Regions from separate parts of the Streptomyces sp. NPDC100445 genome, predicted to be linked through region 2. Evidence: riboswitches for the same ligand, from Rfam matches in the RefSeq annotation. Region 2 holds a riboswitch; the other holds the start of a gene.
What was found. A riboswitch is a leader RNA that binds a small molecule or an ion and turns the genes downstream of it on or off. The one in region 2 is predicted to bind thiamine pyrophosphate.

Region 1: linked by a shared signal. The riboswitch ahead of ACIQVT_RS26955 (thiamine ABC transporter substrate binding subunit) and the one ahead of thiC (phosphomethylpyrimidine synthase ThiC) in region 2 are both predicted to bind thiamine pyrophosphate.

Annotation. Positions count from the first base shown of each region.
Region 1 is NZ_JBIVZV010000012.1:217,485-222,660, forward strand. Features, by position in the region: gene ACIQVT_RS26945 (hypothetical protein) at 1-83, shown strand, start outside; gene rlmN (23S rRNA (adenine(2503)-C(2))-methyltransferase RlmN) at 165-1,271, shown strand; TPP riboswitch at 1,295-1,402, shown strand; gene ACIQVT_RS26955 (thiamine ABC transporter substrate binding subunit) at 1,484-2,566, shown strand; gene ACIQVT_RS26960 (ABC transporter permease) at 2,605-4,206, shown strand; gene ACIQVT_RS26965 (ABC transporter ATP-binding protein) at 4,206-5,176, shown strand, end outside.
Region 2 is NZ_JBIVZV010000010.1:195,716-200,891, forward strand. Features, by position in the region: gene ACIQVT_RS23745 (YibE/F family protein) at 1-1,213, opposite strand, end outside; TPP riboswitch at 1,295-1,471, shown strand; gene thiC (phosphomethylpyrimidine synthase ThiC) at 1,464-3,248, shown strand; gene ACIQVT_RS23755 (hypothetical protein) at 3,348-4,217, opposite strand; gene ACIQVT_RS23760 (metallophosphoesterase) at 4,407-5,176, opposite strand, start outside.

The DNA.
Region 1 (5,176 bases), on a different contig from region 2:
GGGACGCCCACCTGGAACCCGACCGCACCTTCACCTGGCCCTACAAGGAACAGCTTCCGGTCGCTCCCGTGCCGATGGAGTGACGGTCAGTGGCGTGGGGGTGACCACCCCCACCCCCGCTTCCGCCCGGGGTCCCGGTGATGATCTGCGACACTGGACGTGTTATGCCTGCACCCGGAGAACTCACCTTTGTCGCGCCGCGCGGAGCCAAGAAGCCGCCGCGGCATCTCGCCGACCTCACGCCCGCCGAGCGCAAGGACGCGGTGGCCGAGATCGGTGAGAAGCCGTTCCGTGCCAAGCAGCTCGCGCAGCACTACTTCGCGCGGTACGCGCACGACCCCGAGCAGTGGACGGACATCCCCGCCGGGTCGCGCGACAAGCTGCGCGAGGCGCTGCTGCCGGAGCTGATGACGGTCGTCCGGCACCTGTCGACCGACCAGGGGACCACGCGCAAGACGCTGTGGCGGCTGTTCGACGGCACGCTGGTCGAGTCCGTGCTGATGCGGTACCCGGACCGGGTCACCATGTGCATCAGCTCGCAGGCCGGGTGCGGGATGAACTGCCCGTTCTGCGCCACCGGGCAGGCCGGCCTGGACCGGAACCTGTCGACCGCCGAGATCGTGCACCAGATCGTGGACGGGATGCGGGCGCTGCGGGACGGGGAGGTGCCGGGCGGACCGGCGCGGCTGTCCAACATCGTCTTCATGGGCATGGGCGAGCCGCTCGCCAACTACAAGCGGGTCGTCGGCGCGATCCGGGCGCTCACCGACCCCGCCCCGGACGGGCTGGGCCTGTCGCAGCGCGGGATCACCGTCTCCACCGTCGGGCTGGTGCCGGCCATCCACCGGTTCTCCGACGAGGGCTTCAAGTGCCGGCTCGCGATCTCCCTGCACGCCCCCGACGACGAGCTGCGCGACACCCTCGTCCCCGTGAACACGCGGTGGAAGGTGCGCGAGGTGTTGGACGCCGGGTTCGAGTACACCGAGAGGTCGGGCCGCCGGCTGTCGATCGAGTACGCGCTGATCCGGGACATCAACGACCAGGCCTGGCGCGGTGACCGGCTCGGCCGGCTGCTGCGGGGCAAGCCCGTGCACGTCAACCTCATCCCGCTCAACCCGACGCCGGGCTCCAAGTGGACGGCCTCCCGGCCGGAGGACGAGAAGGCGTTCGTGGAGGCCATCGCCGCGCACGGCGTGCCGGTGACCGTCCGGGACACCCGTGGGCAGGAGATCGACGGGGCCTGCGGTCAGCTCGCGGCCACCGAGCGGTAATCTGACCACGTACACACATCTTCATATTCCGACAGGGGAGCGCCACAGCGCTGAGAGTGCGGCAATCGGGCCGCAGACCCTCTGAACCTCGCCCAGGTCATTCTGGGTAGGAAGTTCGGTCACCACTCAAGCTGTTGTGCCCTGCCCGGCCTCCCCCGCGGGAGTCCGGGCGGGGCCGCGTCTCTTCCTGGCCCACCCCAGGAGGACATCCAGTGCACAACAAGACCCTCGTGGCCGTGGCGGCGGGGCTCGGCCTCCTCGCCCTGCCCGCGCTGACCGGGTGCGGGTCGTCGGACACCGCGAAGTCCACGGACTCCAAGACCGTCACCCTCGTCAGCCACGACTCGTGGAGCGTCTCGAAGAACGTCCTGAAGGACTTCGAGAAGCGCTCCGGGTACCGGGTCAGGGTCCTCGAGGACGGCGACGCCGGGCAGGCCGTCAACAAGGCGATCCTCACCAAGGACAACCCGCAGGGCGACGTCCTCTTCGGCGTCGACAACACCCTGCTGTCCCGCGCCCTGGACAACGGGCTGTTCCAGCCGTACCGGCCCAAGGGCTCCGACGCGGTCCTGCCCCGGTACCGGGTCGACCAGGACCGGCACCGGGTCACGCCCATCGACACCGGCGACATCTGCGTCAACTACGACAAGGCCTACTTCAGCGCGCACCGGCTGACTCCGCCGCGGTCCTTCGCCGACCTGGCCGACCCCCGGTACAAGAACCTCCTCGTCACCGAGAACGCGGCCACCTCCTCGCCGGGCCTCGGCTTCCTCCTCGGCAGCGCCGCGCAGTTCGGCGACGACGGCTGGCAGGGCTACTGGAAGAAGTTGAAGGCCAACGGCGTCAAGGTCGTCGACGGCTGGGAGCAGGCCTACGACCAGGAGTTCTCCGGTTCCACCCAGGGCAGGAAGGCCGGTGGCGACCGCCCGCTGGTGGTGTCGTACGCGTCGTCGCCGCCCGCCGAGGTGATCTACGCCAAGAAGCGGCCCGCCACCGCCCCGACCGGCGTGGCGAGCGGCACCTGCTTCCGGCAGACCGAGTACGCGGGCCTGCTGGACCACGCCCGCAACCCCGAGGGCGGCAAGGCGTTCCTCGACTTCCTGCTCGGCAGGGAGTTCCAGGAGGACATGCCGCTGAACATGTTCGTCTACCCGGTGCGCGAGGGCGCCCAGGTGCCGCCGGACTTCCGCAAGTACGGCCCGCAGGCCGAGGACCCCCGGACCATGGCTCCCGGCCGCATCGCCGCACACCGCGACCAGTGGGTCAAGACGTGGACGTCACTCGTACTGAGGTAGCGCGGGCCCGGCGGGGGAACGCGGCGCGGTTCGGGCTGATGGCCCTGCCCGTCGCGTTCTTCGCCGCGTTCTTCGCCTGGCCCGTCGTCGCGATCGTCACCCGTGGCCTGAGGACGGACGGCGGCTGGCGGCTCGGCCGGATCGCGGACGTCGTCACCCAGCCCGACATCCGCCACGTGCTGTGGTTCACCACCTGGCAGGCGCTGGCCTCCACCGCGCTGACCCTGCTGCTCGCGCTGCCCGCCGCCTACGTCTTCGCCCGTCTGCGTTTCCCGGGCAAGGAGCTGCTGCGGGCCGTGGTCACCGTCCCGTTCGTGCTCCCGACCGTGGTCGCCGGCAGCGCCTTCCTCGCCCTGCTCGGTCACAACGGGCTCCTCGACCAGGTGTGGGGGGTACGGCTGGACACCACGGTGTGGGCGATCCTGCTGGCCCACGTCTTCTTCAACTACGCGGTCGTCGTCCGTACCGTCGGCGGGTTCTGGGCCCAGCTCGACCCACGCCAGGAGGAGACCGCCCGGATGCTGGGCGCCTCACCGGCGAGGGCGTGGCGGCAGGTCACCCTGCCCGCGCTCGCGCCCGCCGTGGCCGCCGCCGCGCTGATGGTGTTCCTGTTCACCTTCACCTCGTTCGGCGTGGTGCAGATCCTCGGCGGCCCCACCTTCTCCACCCTGGAGGTGGAGATCTACCGGCAGACCTCCGAGGTCTTCGACCTGTCCACGGCCGCCGTGCTCACCCTCGTCCAGTTCGCCGCCGTCGGCGCGATCCTCGCCGTGCACGCCCGGACCGTACGGCGGCGGGAGACCGCCCTGCGCCTGGTCGACCCGAAGGCGACCGCCCGCCGGCCGCGCGGGGCCGGGCAGTGGGCGCTGCTCACCGGGGTCCTCCTGACGATCGCCCTGCTGCTGGTGCTGCCGCTCGCCGTGCTCGTCCGCCGCTCCCTGGACGCGCCCGGTTTCGGCTACTACCGGGCGCTGACCGACGCCGACGGCGGTACGTTCCTGGTGGCGCCGCTGCACGCCGTGTGGACCTCGCTGGAGTACGCGGTCGCCGCCACCGCCATCGCCGTCCTGGTCGGCGGTCTCGCCGCCGCCGCGCTGGCCCGGCGGGACGCGGGACGGCTGGTGCGGGGCTTCGACGCGCTGCTGATGCTGCCGCTCGGTGTCTCCGCCGTGACCGTCGGCTTCGGTTTCCTGATCGCGCTGGACCGGCCGCCGCTGGACCTGCGCCAGTCGTGGATCCTGGTGCCGCTCGCCCAGGCCCTGGTGGGCGCCCCCTTCGTCGTACGGACCATGCTGCCCGTGCTGCGCGCGGTGGACGGACGGCTGCGGGAGGCGGCGGCCGTGCTCGGGGCGTCGCCGTGGCGGGTGTGGCGGGAGGTGGACCTGCCGCTGGTGCGGCGGGCCCTGCTGGTCTCGGCCGGGTTCGCGTTCGCCGTGTCGCTCGGGGAGTTCGGTGCGACCGTGTTCATCGCCCGGCCCGACAACCCCACCCTCCCGGTCGCGGTGGCCCGCCTGCTGAGCCGGCCCGGAGACCTCAACTACGGCCAGGCGATGGCCCTTTCGACCATTCTCATGGTGGTGTGCGCCGCCGCGCTGCTCGTCCTGGAGCGCCTGCGCACCGACCGATCGGGGGAGTTCTGATGCTGCTGAGCCTCGATGCCGCGACCGTGCGCCTCGGCGGGCGGGCCGTGCTGGACGCCGTCGGCCTCGATGTCGCCGAGCACGAGGTGGTGTGTGTGCTCGGGCCCAGCGGCAGCGGCAAGTCGACACTGCTCCGGGCGGTGGCGGGGCTCCAGCCCCTGGACTCCGGACGGGTGCTGCTGGACGGCCGCGACCAGACGCGGGTCCCCGCGCACAAGCGGGGGATGGGGCTCATGTTCCAGGACCACCAGCTCTTCCCGCAGCGGGACGTGGGCGCGAACGTGGCGTTCGGGCTGCGGATGCACGGCGTCGCCAAGGGCGAACGGGACGCCGAGGTGGGGAAGTTGCTGGAGCTGGTCGGGCTGCCCGGTGCCGCCCGGCGGGCCGTGGCCGCCCTGTCCGGCGGCGAGCAGCAGCGGGTGGCGCTGGCCCGCGCCCTCGCGCCCCGGCCCCGTCTGCTCATGCTGGACGAGCCGCTGGGCCAGCTCGACCGCTCGCTGCGGGAGCGGCTGGTGGTGGAACTGCGGGAGTTGTTCGGGCGATTGGGTACGACCGTGCTCGCGGTGACCCACGACCAGGGGGAGGCGTTCGCGCTGGCCGACCGGGTGGTGGTGATGCGTGACGGGCGGATCGCGCAGTCGGGCACGCCGTTGGAGGTGTGGCAGCGGCCCGCCGACGCGTTCGTGGCCCGTTTCCTCGGTTTCGAGAACGTGGTCGGGGTGACCGTCGCCGGCGCTGTCGCGGACAGCCCGTGGGGGAAGCTGCCGGTGCCCGACGGCTCGGCGCAGGGCGCTCGCACGGTCCTGGTCCGGCCCGCCGGGATCCGGCTGGTCCCCGCCGACCAGGGTCTGCCGTGCGCGGTGACCGCCCGCACGTTCCGGGGCACCCATGTGGCCGTGCGCCTCCAGCCGGAGGGGGCCCCGTGGCTGGAGGCGGCCTGCGCGCTGCGGGACGCGCCGGAACCGGGCGC
Region 2 (5,176 bases):
CGTAGGCGAGGACCAGGGTGTTGACCACGGAGGCGATGTGATCGCGGCCGATGCGGATGGCCGCCCGGTACAGTCCGCGCCGGCCCATCGCCGGGTTCGCCTCGTGCAGTTCCCAGACGGCCGACGTCTGCGTCACCGTCACGTCGTCCAGGACACCGAGCGAGCCGATGATGACGCCGGCCAGCAGCAGACCGCTCATGTCTATCGACGGATACAGGCCGTGGATCAGACCGGTGTCGTCGTCCGTGTTGCCGGTCAGCGCGGACCAGCCGATGAAGATCGAGCCGAGCAGGCCGATCAGCGCCAGGGAGACCAGCGTGCCGAGCACCGCCACCGACGTGCGGGCCGACAGGCCGTGGCACATGTACAGCGCGATCAGCATGATGGCGCTCGCTCCCACCACGGCGACCACCAGGGGGTCGGAGCCCTGGAGGATGGCGGGCAGGATGAACAGGGTCAGCACCAGGAAGCTCACCGCCAGGGCGACCAGTGCCATGACCCCGCGCAGCCGGCCGACCACCACGACGGCGACGGCGAAAATCCCCGCGAGCAGCGCCATGGGGAAGCCCCGGTTCACATCGGTCACCGAGTACTGGAGGTTCCTCGGTGCCGAGGGCTCGTAGGCGACGACGACCTTCTCGCCCTGGTGCAGTTGCCGGGTCTGGTCCGGCTGCACGATCTCGGTGAACGTACGGCCCTTGTCCCCGCCGGTGTCGACCCGCACGGTGGCCTTGACGCAGGTTCTGCCGGCTCCCTTTTCCGCGGAAGCGCCGCCACCCGTGGCAGGGGCGCCGGGCGGTGCGGCGCCGGACGCGTTCACCGAGGCGCAGTCGACCTCGCTGACGCGGGTGACCGTGGCCTGCTGCGTCTGCCGGTCGAAGCCGACGCCGGTGCGGGTGTGGGACGGGGCTCCGTCGGGCCACAGCACCACCAGGCCCACCACGACCGCCACGGTGAACGGAACCAGGATCGCGGCGATGACCTTCCGCAGATGCCGGGAGACCGGTGCGGCCGGGCCGTGTCCGTGCGCGTGGCCGTGATGGCCGCCTCCGTCGCTGCCCCTCGCGTGCGTGAGGTGGCCGCCCTCACCGGCGCCCCTGTCGTGCACGTGCGTGGGATGGCCGCCCTCACCGATCCCGTCGCCGTGCCCGTCGGCCGGTTCCGCGGCGTCGCGGCGGGGCGGATCGGACGGCTGGTGGGGATACTGCTGCATCCTGGTCACCGCCCGATCATCGCAACAAGCGCGGGGGCCTACTGTTCACCGCGCCCTCCATGCCGCTAGCGTGGAGACACCTTTTGCACACGCGGGAGCTCGGAGCACCGGGCTGAGAGGGCGCTGACCTCCGTAGACGCGATGTTTCACGTGGAACACCCAGGTTCCACCCAGAACATCGGCATACGGGATCCGCTGCGTCGACCGCCGAACCTGTTACCGGGTAATGCCGGCGTAGGGAGTAGGTCTGATGACCAACAAGGACGCACGCACGCCTGCCTCCGTTCGGGACGACAAGTCCGACGAGGCCGGGAAGTCCATCGGCTGGCACAAGGCGTACGTCGAGGGTTCGCGCCCCGACCTGCGCGTGCCGGTCCGTCAGGTGCACCTCACCAACGGGGAGTCGGTCACGCTGTACGACACGTCGGGCCCGTACACCGATCCGCTCGCCGACACGGACGTCCGCAGGGGGTTGTCACCGCTGCGGGAGAACTGGATCATCGGCCGCGGTGACACCGAGGAGTACGCGGGCCGTCCCGTACGCCCCGAGGACGACGGGCTCAAGCACACCTCGCCGCGGGGCGGGCTGCGCAATCTGGACGCGGTCTTCCCCGGCCGTCCCCGCCAGCCGCGGCGGGGACGCAGCGGCCGCCCGGTGACCCAACTCGCGTACGCCCGACGGGGCGAGATCACACCGGAGATGGAGTTCGTGGCCCTCCGGGAGAACGTCTCCCCCGAGGTGGTCCGGGAGGAGATTGCGGCGGGCCGAGCCGTGCTGCCGGCCAACGTCAACCACCCGGAGATCGAGCCGATGATCATCGGCAAGCGGTTCCTGGTCAAGGTGAACGCCAACATCGGCAACTCCGCGGTGACGTCCTCCATCGAGGAGGAGGTCGAGAAGATGACCTGGGCGACCCGCTGGGGTGCCGACACGGTCATGGACCTCTCCACCGGCCGCAACATCCACACCACACGCGAGTGGGTGCTGCGCAACTCCCCCGTCCCCATCGGCACGGTGCCGCTCTACCAGGCCTTGGAGAAGGTGGACGGCAAGGCCGAGGAACTGACCTGGGAGATCTACAAGGACACCGTCATCGAGCAGGCCGAGCAGGGCGTGGACTATATGACCGTCCACGCGGGCGTCCGGCTGCCGTACGTCCCGCTCACCGCCAACCGCAAGACGGGCATCGTCTCGCGCGGCGGATCGATCATGGCCGCGTGGTGCCTGGCCCACCACAAGGAGTCGTTCCTGTACGAGAACTTCGAGGAGCTGTGCGAGATCCTCGCCGCCTACGACGTCACGTACTCGCTCGGGGACGGGCTCAGGCCCGGTTCGATCGCGGACGCCAACGACGAGGCGCAGTTCGCGGAACTGCGGACGCTCGGGGAACTCAACCGCGTCGCCAGGCGCTTTGACGTACAGACGATGATCGAGGGCCCCGGGCACGTCCCGATGCACAAGATCAAGGAGAACATCGACCTTCAGCAGGAGATCTGCGATGAAGCGCCGTTCTACACGCTCGGCCCGCTGACCACGGACATCGCGCCGGCGTACGACCACATCACCTCCGGCATCGGTGCCGCGATGATCGCCTGGTGGGGTACGGCGATGCTCTGCTACGTGACGCCCAAGGAGCACCTGGGCCTGCCCAACCGGGACGACGTCAAGACCGGCGTCATCACCTACAAGATCGCCGCGCACGCGGCCGACCTGGCCAAGGGGCATCCGGGTGCCCAGGAGTGGGACGACGCGCTGTCGGACGCCCGCTTCGAGTTCCGGTGGGAGGACCAGTTCAACCTGGCCCTGGACCCGGACACGGCACGGGAGTTCCACGACGAGACGCTGCCCGCGGAACCCGCCAAGACGGCCCACTTCTGCTCCATGTGCGGGCCGAAGTTCTGCAGCATGAAGATCTCGCAGGACATCCGGCGTGAGCACGGAGGCGACCGGGCCGAGATCGAGCAGGGCATGGCCCGGAAGTCGCAGGAGTTCGCGGCGGCGGGCAACCGGGTGTACCTGCCGATCGCCGACTGACAGGTGCGGTGAACCCGCCGCGCGTGCCGGGCCCGTGACGGGACGGCCGGCGCGGCGGGCTCCGGCCGGCCGGCCCGGCCGGGACCGCCGCGGGTGCGGTCAGTCGGGCTGGTGCTCCGGACCGCCGTAGTCCGGGCTCGTGTAGTCGGGACTGGTGAAGCTCGGGCGGCCGGTCGCGGTGCCTTCGTCCCCGGGACTGCTGAAGCCGGGACGGTCGTAGCCCAGACGCGGGATGCGGCCGGTCGTCGGCGCGGGTGGGGTGGTGCGGCGGACGGCGGGCGGACCCGGGTCGCGGAGCGCCTCCCGCAGGAACGGCAGGATGCCGCGCTCCAGCAGCGCCTTCTGCCAGGCCTCTCTGGCTCTGACCAGTTCCTCGTGCGCCGCCTTCTGGGCGCGGGCCTCCGCCGAGGTGCTGTTGCGCAGGGCGGTGAGCAGCAGCCCGACGGCGGCGACGAGTATCCCGGCCGCCGTCAGCGCGCCGAACACCCAGCCGGTGGTGAGCATGGTCCGGGCGAAGGCGTGCCCGGGGTCCAGCGCCTTCAGGATGTAGCCGACGAGCAGGAAGAGGACGGCTGCGGTTCCGGAGAGGAGGGGAGCGAGGACGGCGATGACGGCGACGGCACCCGCGCCGGTGCTGTCGGCGGCCTCCCCGAGGGCGGCGGCGAGGTCCGTGGTGTCCGGGCCGGCCTCCGCGGCGCCGGGGCTGCCGGTGGCGGGCTGTGCGGACAGTGCCGGGTGCCGCAGTTCGTCGCGGACCTCGACGTAGTGCTGGTACTCGGCCGCCGCGGCCGCGGTGATCAGGGCGCCGGCGTTCCGGGCCATGGTGCGCAGTTGTTCGGGATTGAGCCGCTGACCCACGGCGGCCAGGTCCGGCCGGTCGGGTGCGGAGCGCAGCGCCTCGTCGAGGAGCCGCTCGAAGTCCTGGCGGTCCTCGCTCAGAAGGTGCTGCGGAACGCTGTTCATGTGCATCCCCCGGTGCTCCGTAGGGCTGGGGCTCGCACGCCGGCGAGCCGTCGGGCAGAAACGGAGGGGAGCCTGCTACGGATAAGCCGATGGTAGAGCCGGTACGGCGCGCGGTGACAGGGGTTGCCGGAAATTGCATTCCGGCCTGCGGTTATGCGGCCGGATGACGCGCGCGACGGGGTGTGCCGGTAACGGTCAGCGTTCCAGGGGCAGTTGCTGGACCAGCAGCTTGCCGGCCATGGTGACTCCGCCGTCCATGGCGATGGCGAGGCCGTCGGCGTAGACGTGGGGTCCTTCGACGGACGGGCCCGTGCCCTCCTCGCCGTCCTCGGAACCGACCTCGCCGAGGAGGTAGGGAATCGGGCTGTGTCCGTGAACCACCCGGGTGCCTCCGTACGTACCGAGGAGCGAGCGGACGGCGTCGGCGCCGCCCTCGTCACGGAAGGAGAAGCGCTTGGTGAACTTGCGGAACAGGTCCCAGACCTCGTCGGCGTCGTTGCGGGTCAGGGCCTCGCGGATGGTGTCGTTGACCGCCTCGATGGAGTCGCCGTAGTCGAGGTAGGCGGTGGTGTCGGAGTGGATGAGCAGATAGCCGTCGACCTCCTCGACGGCGTCGAGGCGGGCCATCCACTGGAGGTGGTGGTCCTGGAGGCGGTCCATGTCGGTCTTTTGGCCGCCGTTGAGCAGCCAGGCCGCCTGGAAGGTGGCGGTGCCCGCACCGGAGTTGACGGGGGTGTCGCCGAACCGTTTGGCGCCGAGGAGCAGCAGCTCGTGGTTGCCCATGAGTGCCTTGCAGTAGCCACCGGCGGCGGCGGCCTCGGCGGACAGCCGCATGACGAGGTCGATGACGCCGATCCCGTCGGGGCCGCGGTCGGTGAAGTCGCCGAGGAACCACAGCCGGGAGGTGCCGGCGGACCACTGGCCCGCCGCGTCGACCAGGCCCTGCGCCCGGAGCGCGGTCATCA